Regions from separate parts of the Mycobacterium camsae genome, predicted to be linked through region 1. Evidence: predicted binding sites of a transcription regulator. Region 1 holds the regulator's gene; the other holds the start of a gene.
What was found. Region 1 encodes HspR, which represses chaperone genes until heat shock. Its sites were predicted from a motif close to ANNTGAGTNNNNNNNACTCANNT; they were not measured.
Positions count from the first base shown of each region.

Region 2: the regulator HspR is predicted to act here: its motif matches at 2,003-2,025, upstream of lon (endopeptidase La).

Region 1 covers NZ_CP070973.1:853,873-857,284, reverse strand. The annotation lists partial or broken gene JX552_RS33920 (hypothetical protein) at 1-489, shown strand, start outside; gene JX552_RS03600 (heat shock protein transcriptional repressor HspR) at 1,294-1,683, opposite strand; gene dnaJ (molecular chaperone DnaJ) at 1,683-2,852, opposite strand; gene grpE (nucleotide exchange factor GrpE) at 2,902-3,412, opposite strand, start outside.
Region 2 covers NZ_CP070973.1:3,742,892-3,746,303, reverse strand. The annotation lists partial or broken gene JX552_RS15835 (alpha-amylase family protein) at 1-103, shown strand, start outside; gene JX552_RS15830 (DUF1810 domain-containing protein) at 100-513, opposite strand; gene JX552_RS15825 (alpha-hydroxy acid oxidase) at 547-1,779, shown strand; gene lon (endopeptidase La) at 2,038-3,412, shown strand, end outside.

The sequences.
Region 1 (3,412 bases):
ATCGGCTTCGGCAACACCGGCGACGGAAACATCGGCATCGGGCTCTCCGGCAATGCCCAAGTCGGATTCGGCGGCTTCAACTCCGGCAGCGGCAACGTCGGCCTGTTCAACTCCGGCACCAACAACGTTGGGTTCTTCAACTCCGGCGAGGGTAACTGGGGCATCGGCAACTCCGGGAGCTTCAACACCGGGATCGGCAACAGCGGCCAGGTCAACTCCGGCTTCTTCAACACCGGCCTGGTCAACACCGGCTTCGGCAACTCTGGCAACTTCAACACCGGCATTGGCAACTCCGGCAACGTCAACACCGGCAGCTTCAACTCGGGTAACTACAACACCGGCGGCTTCAACCCGGGCGACTACAACACCGGGTGGATCAACACCGGAAACTCCAACACCGGCATCGGCAACTACGGCGACTTCAACACCGGCGGCTACAACGGCGGCGACTACAACAACGGCTTCTTCTGGCGCGGCGACTTCCAAGGTCTCGGCGGGTTCCGTTACGAAACCACCATTCCACCGATCCCCTGGGACTACAGCATCGCGGGCGACATCGAGATTCCGGTCACCGGAACCATCAACGCCGTCACCCAGGACCTGTTCACCATCGCCCAGTTCGAGATACCGATCAGCCTGGTTGTCTCGATCTGCGTCATCTACATCCCGTTCGTCGGCTGTGTGCTCCGCGCCACGCTCCCGCCGATTCCCATCACCACGCAGAACCTCGGCCCGTTCACCGTCGACGCGAGCGTGCTGAACCCCGAAACGCCGATTATTTTCAACTTCTCCAACCCCATCAACATGGCCGGCAACGGCACCGTCGGGCCGTTCACCTTCGACTTCGGCTGGCAGCAGGCCCCGGGCTTCTTCAACTCCGGTCCGGTGCCCTCATCGGGCTTCTTCAACGCCGGTGCCGGTGGCGCCTCGGGCTTCTTCAACGCCGCCAACGGCGCCGTCTCGGGTGTCGGCAACGCCTTCAGCCAGGTATCCGGCTGGCTCAACGCCGGCGGCCCCGACCTGTCGGGCTTCCAGAACTTCGGCACCCTGGAGTCCGGTTGGGCGAACCTGGGCAACTTCCTGTCGGGCTTCTACAACACCAGCGTGCTCGACCTGATGACGCAGGCCTTCGTCTCCGGGCTAGGCAACGTGGGTAAGGAGCTGGCCGGCATCCTCGGGGAGAGCCCGACGCCGTAACTCACCGGCTTGCGTCGTTCGCCCGCGACTCGCGGGCTGCACTCACCGGCTTGAGTCGATGGCGCCGTTCGTTCGCCCGCGACTCGCGGGCTGCACTCACCGGCGCGAGCGCGGCTGCCAGACGACCAGCGCGGTGCTTTTGGGCACAACGGCGACCTCGCGGCGCTGGTTGGCGCGCAACACGGCCAACTCCTCGGCCATCTCCGTGAGCCGCGACTGCAGCGCCTCCACCTGATTGGTCAGCTCGATGATGCGCTTGATGCCGGCAAGGTTGACGCCCTCGTCCTGCGAGAGACGCTGCACCTCACGCAGCAGGTTGACGTCGTGCTCGGAATAACGGCGCCCACCACCGGCGGTGCGCTGCGGGCTGACCAGGCCGAGCCGGTCGTAGGTGCGCAAGGTCTGCGCATGCATACCGGCCAGCTCGGCCGCCACCGAGATCAGGAAGGTCCGAGATGACTCGTTCTTCTTGGATCCGGAAGCCATCAGCGATTACCCGCCCATCCTGCCCGTGGGTCGAAACCACTGGACCGCTCGGCCGCCGCGTAGGCTTCCAGCGCTTCCTGAGCAGTGCCCTCCAGGTTCGGCGGGACCGCCACCTTGACGGTGACGAGCAGGTCTCCGCTTCCGCCGCTGCGCTTGGGCACACCTCGGCCGCGCACCCGCAGGATGCGACCGTCGGCCGTGCCCTTCGGCACCCGGACGCCCACCTTACCGTCCAACGTCGGCACCGAAAGTGTTGAGCCCAAAGCCAATTCGGTGAAGCTGACCGGTACGGTCACGGTGAGGTCGTCGCCGTCACGGCCGAACACCTTGTCCGGGCGCACATGGACGGTCACGTACAGATCGCCCGACGGCGCCCCGCGCAAGCCCGCCTCACCCTGTCCGGCCAGCCGAATCCGCTGGCCGTCCTCGACGCCCGGTGGGATCCGCACGTTGATCGTGCGGGTGCGGGTGGTGGCGCCGTTGCCGCCGCACTCCTCGCACGGGTGCTCGATGATCGAGCCGCTGCCCCGACATTCGGTGCACGGCTCGGAGAACCCGAACGCGCCCTGGTTGCGGCTGATCACGCCGGAACCATTGCAGTTGGGACACACCTTCGGACTGGTGCCCGGCCGCGCACCGCTGCCGTGGCAGTTGGTGCACGGCGCCGGGCTGGTTAGCCGCAGCGGCATCGCGACGCCCTTGGCGGCCTCGACGAAATCCAGTTCCGTCTCGGTCTCCAGGTCGTTGCCGCGCCGCGGCCGGCTGGGCCGGGCGGTCCCGCCGCGTCCGAACAGCCCGCCGAACAGATCGCCGATGTTGGCGCCGCCGGACCGGCCGGCGGCGTCGAACAAGTCGTTCAGGTTGAACTCGGCGCCATCACCACCTCCGCCGAAGCCGCCGAAGTTACCCGCATCGAACCGACGGCCACCAAAGCCGCCGCCGGCGAACAGCCGGCGGGTTTCGTCGTACTCTTTGCGCTTCGCTTCGTCAGACAAGACGCTGTACGCCTCAGAGACAGCCTTGAACCGTTCGGCTCCGGCGGGGTTCTTGTCCGGATGCAGATCGGACGCCAGCTTGCGGTACGCGGTCTTGATCTGCTTGGCGTCGGCATCGGAGGGGACGCCGAGCTCTTTGTAGAAGTCTTTCTCGACCCATTCACGCTGAGCCATACCGCGTCACCTCCTTACCTTTCCTCGTTGATTCCTTTGATTCTGTGCCTTAATCACCGGTGCCGTCGGCGTTATCGCTCGTGTCGGCCGGCCCGTTTTCGGCTCCGTCGGCCCCCGCCTGCCCGGCGGCCTGGTCGCCCACGGTGTCGACGACCGCCACCAATGCGTTACGCAGCACGTGCTCACCGAGCTGATAGCCCTGTCGCATCACGGTGCCGATCACTGGTTTGGAGTCAGGACCGCCGCCACCCTCGTGTTGCACGGCCTCGTGCAGCACGGGGTCGAAGTCCTCGCCTTCTTCACCGAATGGCTTGAGCCCCAAACCGGTCAACACGTTCATCAGCTTGTCGGCCACGGCCTTGAGCGGACCGGATTCCAAGTCACCGTGCTTGCGCGCCCGCTCGATGTCGTCGACCGCATGCAGCAGTTCGCCGACCACTGCAGCCCTGGCCCGATCGGCCGCGGCCTGCTGGTCGCGCATCGCCCGCTTGCGGTAGTTGGCGAAGTCCGCCTGCACCCGTTGCAGGTCGGCGGTCAGCTCCGCCACCTTGGCAGACGAA
Region 2 (3,412 bases), 2.9 Mb from region 1:
CGTCCCCCAGGCCCGGCTGATCGCCGGCTCGACGGCGCCTCCCGAGGAGGTGGTCGACACCGTGGAGATCGAACCGCACGGCTGGCGGATCCTGCGCCCCTAATCCAGCCGCCGCACCGTCAGCGGATCCGGCTCACCGTCGTAATACTTGTCGAGCAGCGCCAACAAATCATGGTTGTCGTCGGTGGCGCGGGCGAACAGCGTGACCGAGGAACGCAACTTCAGGTTGTCGGGCCAGCCGAAAATCTGCTCGGCGGAGCGGCCCTCGACCGCGTTGACCACAGCGACACACTCGCGCAGTCGCGGCCCGAGCACCGGGTGGTCGAGGTACGCGCGGGCCTCTGCGAGTGAGGCGATGCCGTAGTGCTGCGCAGTCGGGCTGCTGCCCAACACGCGTAGTTGAGGAAAGACGAACCACATCCAGTGACTCCGTTTGCGTCCGGCCCGCAGTTCGTTGAGCACGGTGTCGTAGACCGGGGCCTGCGCATCCACGAAGCGCTGTAGTTCAGACATCTCTCCACCGTCGCACACTGGTTAGATGAACCGATGACGGTCAAGCGGCAGGTGCCCAGAGTGCGGGACCTGGCTCCGTTGCTGCAATTCAAGAAGCCTCAGTTCGATCGCACCAGGCGGCGCCTGGACGCCGCGCTGACCATCGAGGATCTGCGCCGCATCGCCAAACGCCGCACCCCGAAGGCGGCGTTCGACTACACCGACGGGGCCGCCGAAGACGAGCTGTCCATCACGCGGGCTCGACAAGCGTTCCGCGACATCGAGTTTCATCCGGCCATTTTGCGCGACGTGAGCAATGTGTCGGCCGGGTGGGACGTGCTGGGCCGGCCGGTGGACCTACCGTTCGCGATTGCGCCGACCGGGTTCACCCGCTTGATGCACACCGAGGGCGAGATCGCCGGCGCGCGCGCCGCGGCGGCGGCCGGCATTCCGTTCTCGCTGTCCACCCTGGGCACCACCGCGATCGAGGACCTGGTGACCGCTGCCCCGCAGGGCCGCAAGTGGTTTCAGCTGTACATGTGGCGGGATCGCGAGCGCTCGATGCAGTTGGTGCAGCGGGCCGCCGACGCGGGTTTCGACACGATGCTGGTGACGGTGGACGTTCCGGTGGCCGGGGCCCGACTTCGCGATGTGCGCAACGGGATGTCGATCCCGCCCGCGTTGACGTTGCGTACCGTGCTCGACGCGGTGCCGCACCCGCACTGGTGGTTCGACCTGCTCACCACCGAACCACTGTCCTTCGCATCCCTTGATCGTTGGTCGGGAACCGTGGGCGAGTACCTTAATACGATGTTCGACCCCAGCGTCACCTTCGACGACCTGGTCTGGATCAAGTCGCAGTGGCCGGGCAAGCTTGTCGTCAAAGGGATTCAGACGCTCGAAGACGCCCGCGCGGTGGTCGATCGGGGTGTGGACGGCATCGTCTTGTCCAATCACGGTGGACGACAGCTCGATCGGGCGCCGGTTCCGTTCCATTTGCTGCCCGTGGTGGCACGCGAGCTGGGCACCGACACCGAGGTGCTGATGGACACGGGCATCATGTCGGGCGCAGACATCGTCGCGGCCATCGCCCTGGGCGCGCGCTGCACCCTGGTCGGACGGGCTTACCTGTACGGGCTGATGGCAGGTGGCGAGGCGGGTGTCCGGCGGGCGATCGACATACTGCAGAGCGGAGTCATCCGCACCATGGGATTGCTGGGTGTGAGCTGCCTGCAAGAGCTTTCGCCGAAGCACGTCACTCAGCTGAGACGACTGGCGCCGCGATAACGCGGTTGAGCACCAGGTCGTTGAACGCCTGACCCGGGCCCGACATAGTCGAACAGCGCCGGGTCGAACAGCGCCGGGTCGAACAGCGCCGGGTCGAACAGCGCCGGCGGATTGTGCGTGGCGCGGGGTGTCTGGGTCGGCGCCAGGCGGCACGGGTGTGAGCGTCACCACCCGATCATCGCCCGAGCACGCTGGCGAGTCGGAACAAATCGGCACGCGGCTGGGTTTAGCGAAGCAGACTCAACTTTTGGAGGATTGATGGCTGAAGCCAAATCGGTTCCCGTGCTGTTCGTCACCGACACCATCGTTTTGCCCGGGATGGTGGTGCCGATTGCGCTGGACGCGAGTTCGCAGGCCGCGCGCGCGGCAATCGACGCTGCCCGGGCAAGCGAATCGGGGCAGTTGCTGATCGCGCCCCGGCTGGACGACCGGTACCCGTCACACGGTGTGATCGCGAAGATCCTGCAGCTGGGACGTCTGCCCGGGGGCGGCAGTGCCGCTGTCGTGCGGGGCGAGACCCGAGCCCAGATCGGCGCGGGAGCATCCGGCCCCGGCGCTGCGCTGTGGGTCGAGGTGACCGAAGTCGTCGAGGCCGACGTGACCGACGAGATCAAAGCACTGGCGGCGGACTACAAGAAGTTGTTGCTGGCCATCCTGCAGCGCCGCGAGGCTTGGCAGATCGTCGACTACGTCAACAGCCTGACCGACCCGTCGGCGCTGGCGGACACGTCCGGCTACGCGTCGTATCTCAGCGATGTGCAGAAGCGGGAGCTGCTGGAGACGGTGGACGTCGCCGAGCGGCTGCGCGTGCTGATCGACTGGACCGGCGAGCATCTGGCCGAGACCGAGGTGAACGACAAGATCGCCGAGGACGTCCGAGAAGGCATGGAGAAGACGCAGAAGGAATTCCTGCTGCGCCAGCAGCTGGCGGCCATCCGCAAGGAACTCGGCGAGGGGGAACCCGACGGCTCTGATGACTACCGGGCCCGCGTCGAGGCGGCTGAGCTGCCCGAGAAGGTGCGCGTGGCCGCGTTGCGCGAGGTCGGCAAGCTGGAACGCGTGAGCGACCAGAGCCCGGAAAGCGGCTGGATCCGCACCTGGCTGGACACCGTGCTCGACCTGCCCTGGAACGTGCGGACCGAGGACTCGACCGACCTGACGGGCGCGCGGGGCATTCTGGACGCCGATCACCACGGACTGGACGACGTCAAGGACCGCATCGTCGAGTACCTGGCGGTGCGAACCCGTCGCGCCCAGCGCGGTCTGCAGCTGGTGGGCGGACGTGGGTCCGGTGCGGTGATGGTGCTTGCCGGTCCCCCAGGGGTCGGCAAGACGTCACTGGGCGAAAGCGTGGCCCGGGCGCTGGGCCGCGCGTTCGTCCGCGTCGCCCTCGGCGGCGTGCGTGACGAGGCGGAAATCCGCGGGCACCGGCGCACCTACGTGGGTGCGCTGCCGGGCCGGATTGTGCGTGCCATCGGCGAGGCGGGTTCGATGAACCCCGTCGTGCTGCTGGACGAGATCGACAAGGTCGGCTCCGACTACCGCGGCGACCCGAGTGCGGCGCTGCTCGAGGTGCTCGACCCGGCGCAGAACCACACCTTCCGCGACCACTACCTGGACCTGGATCTGGACC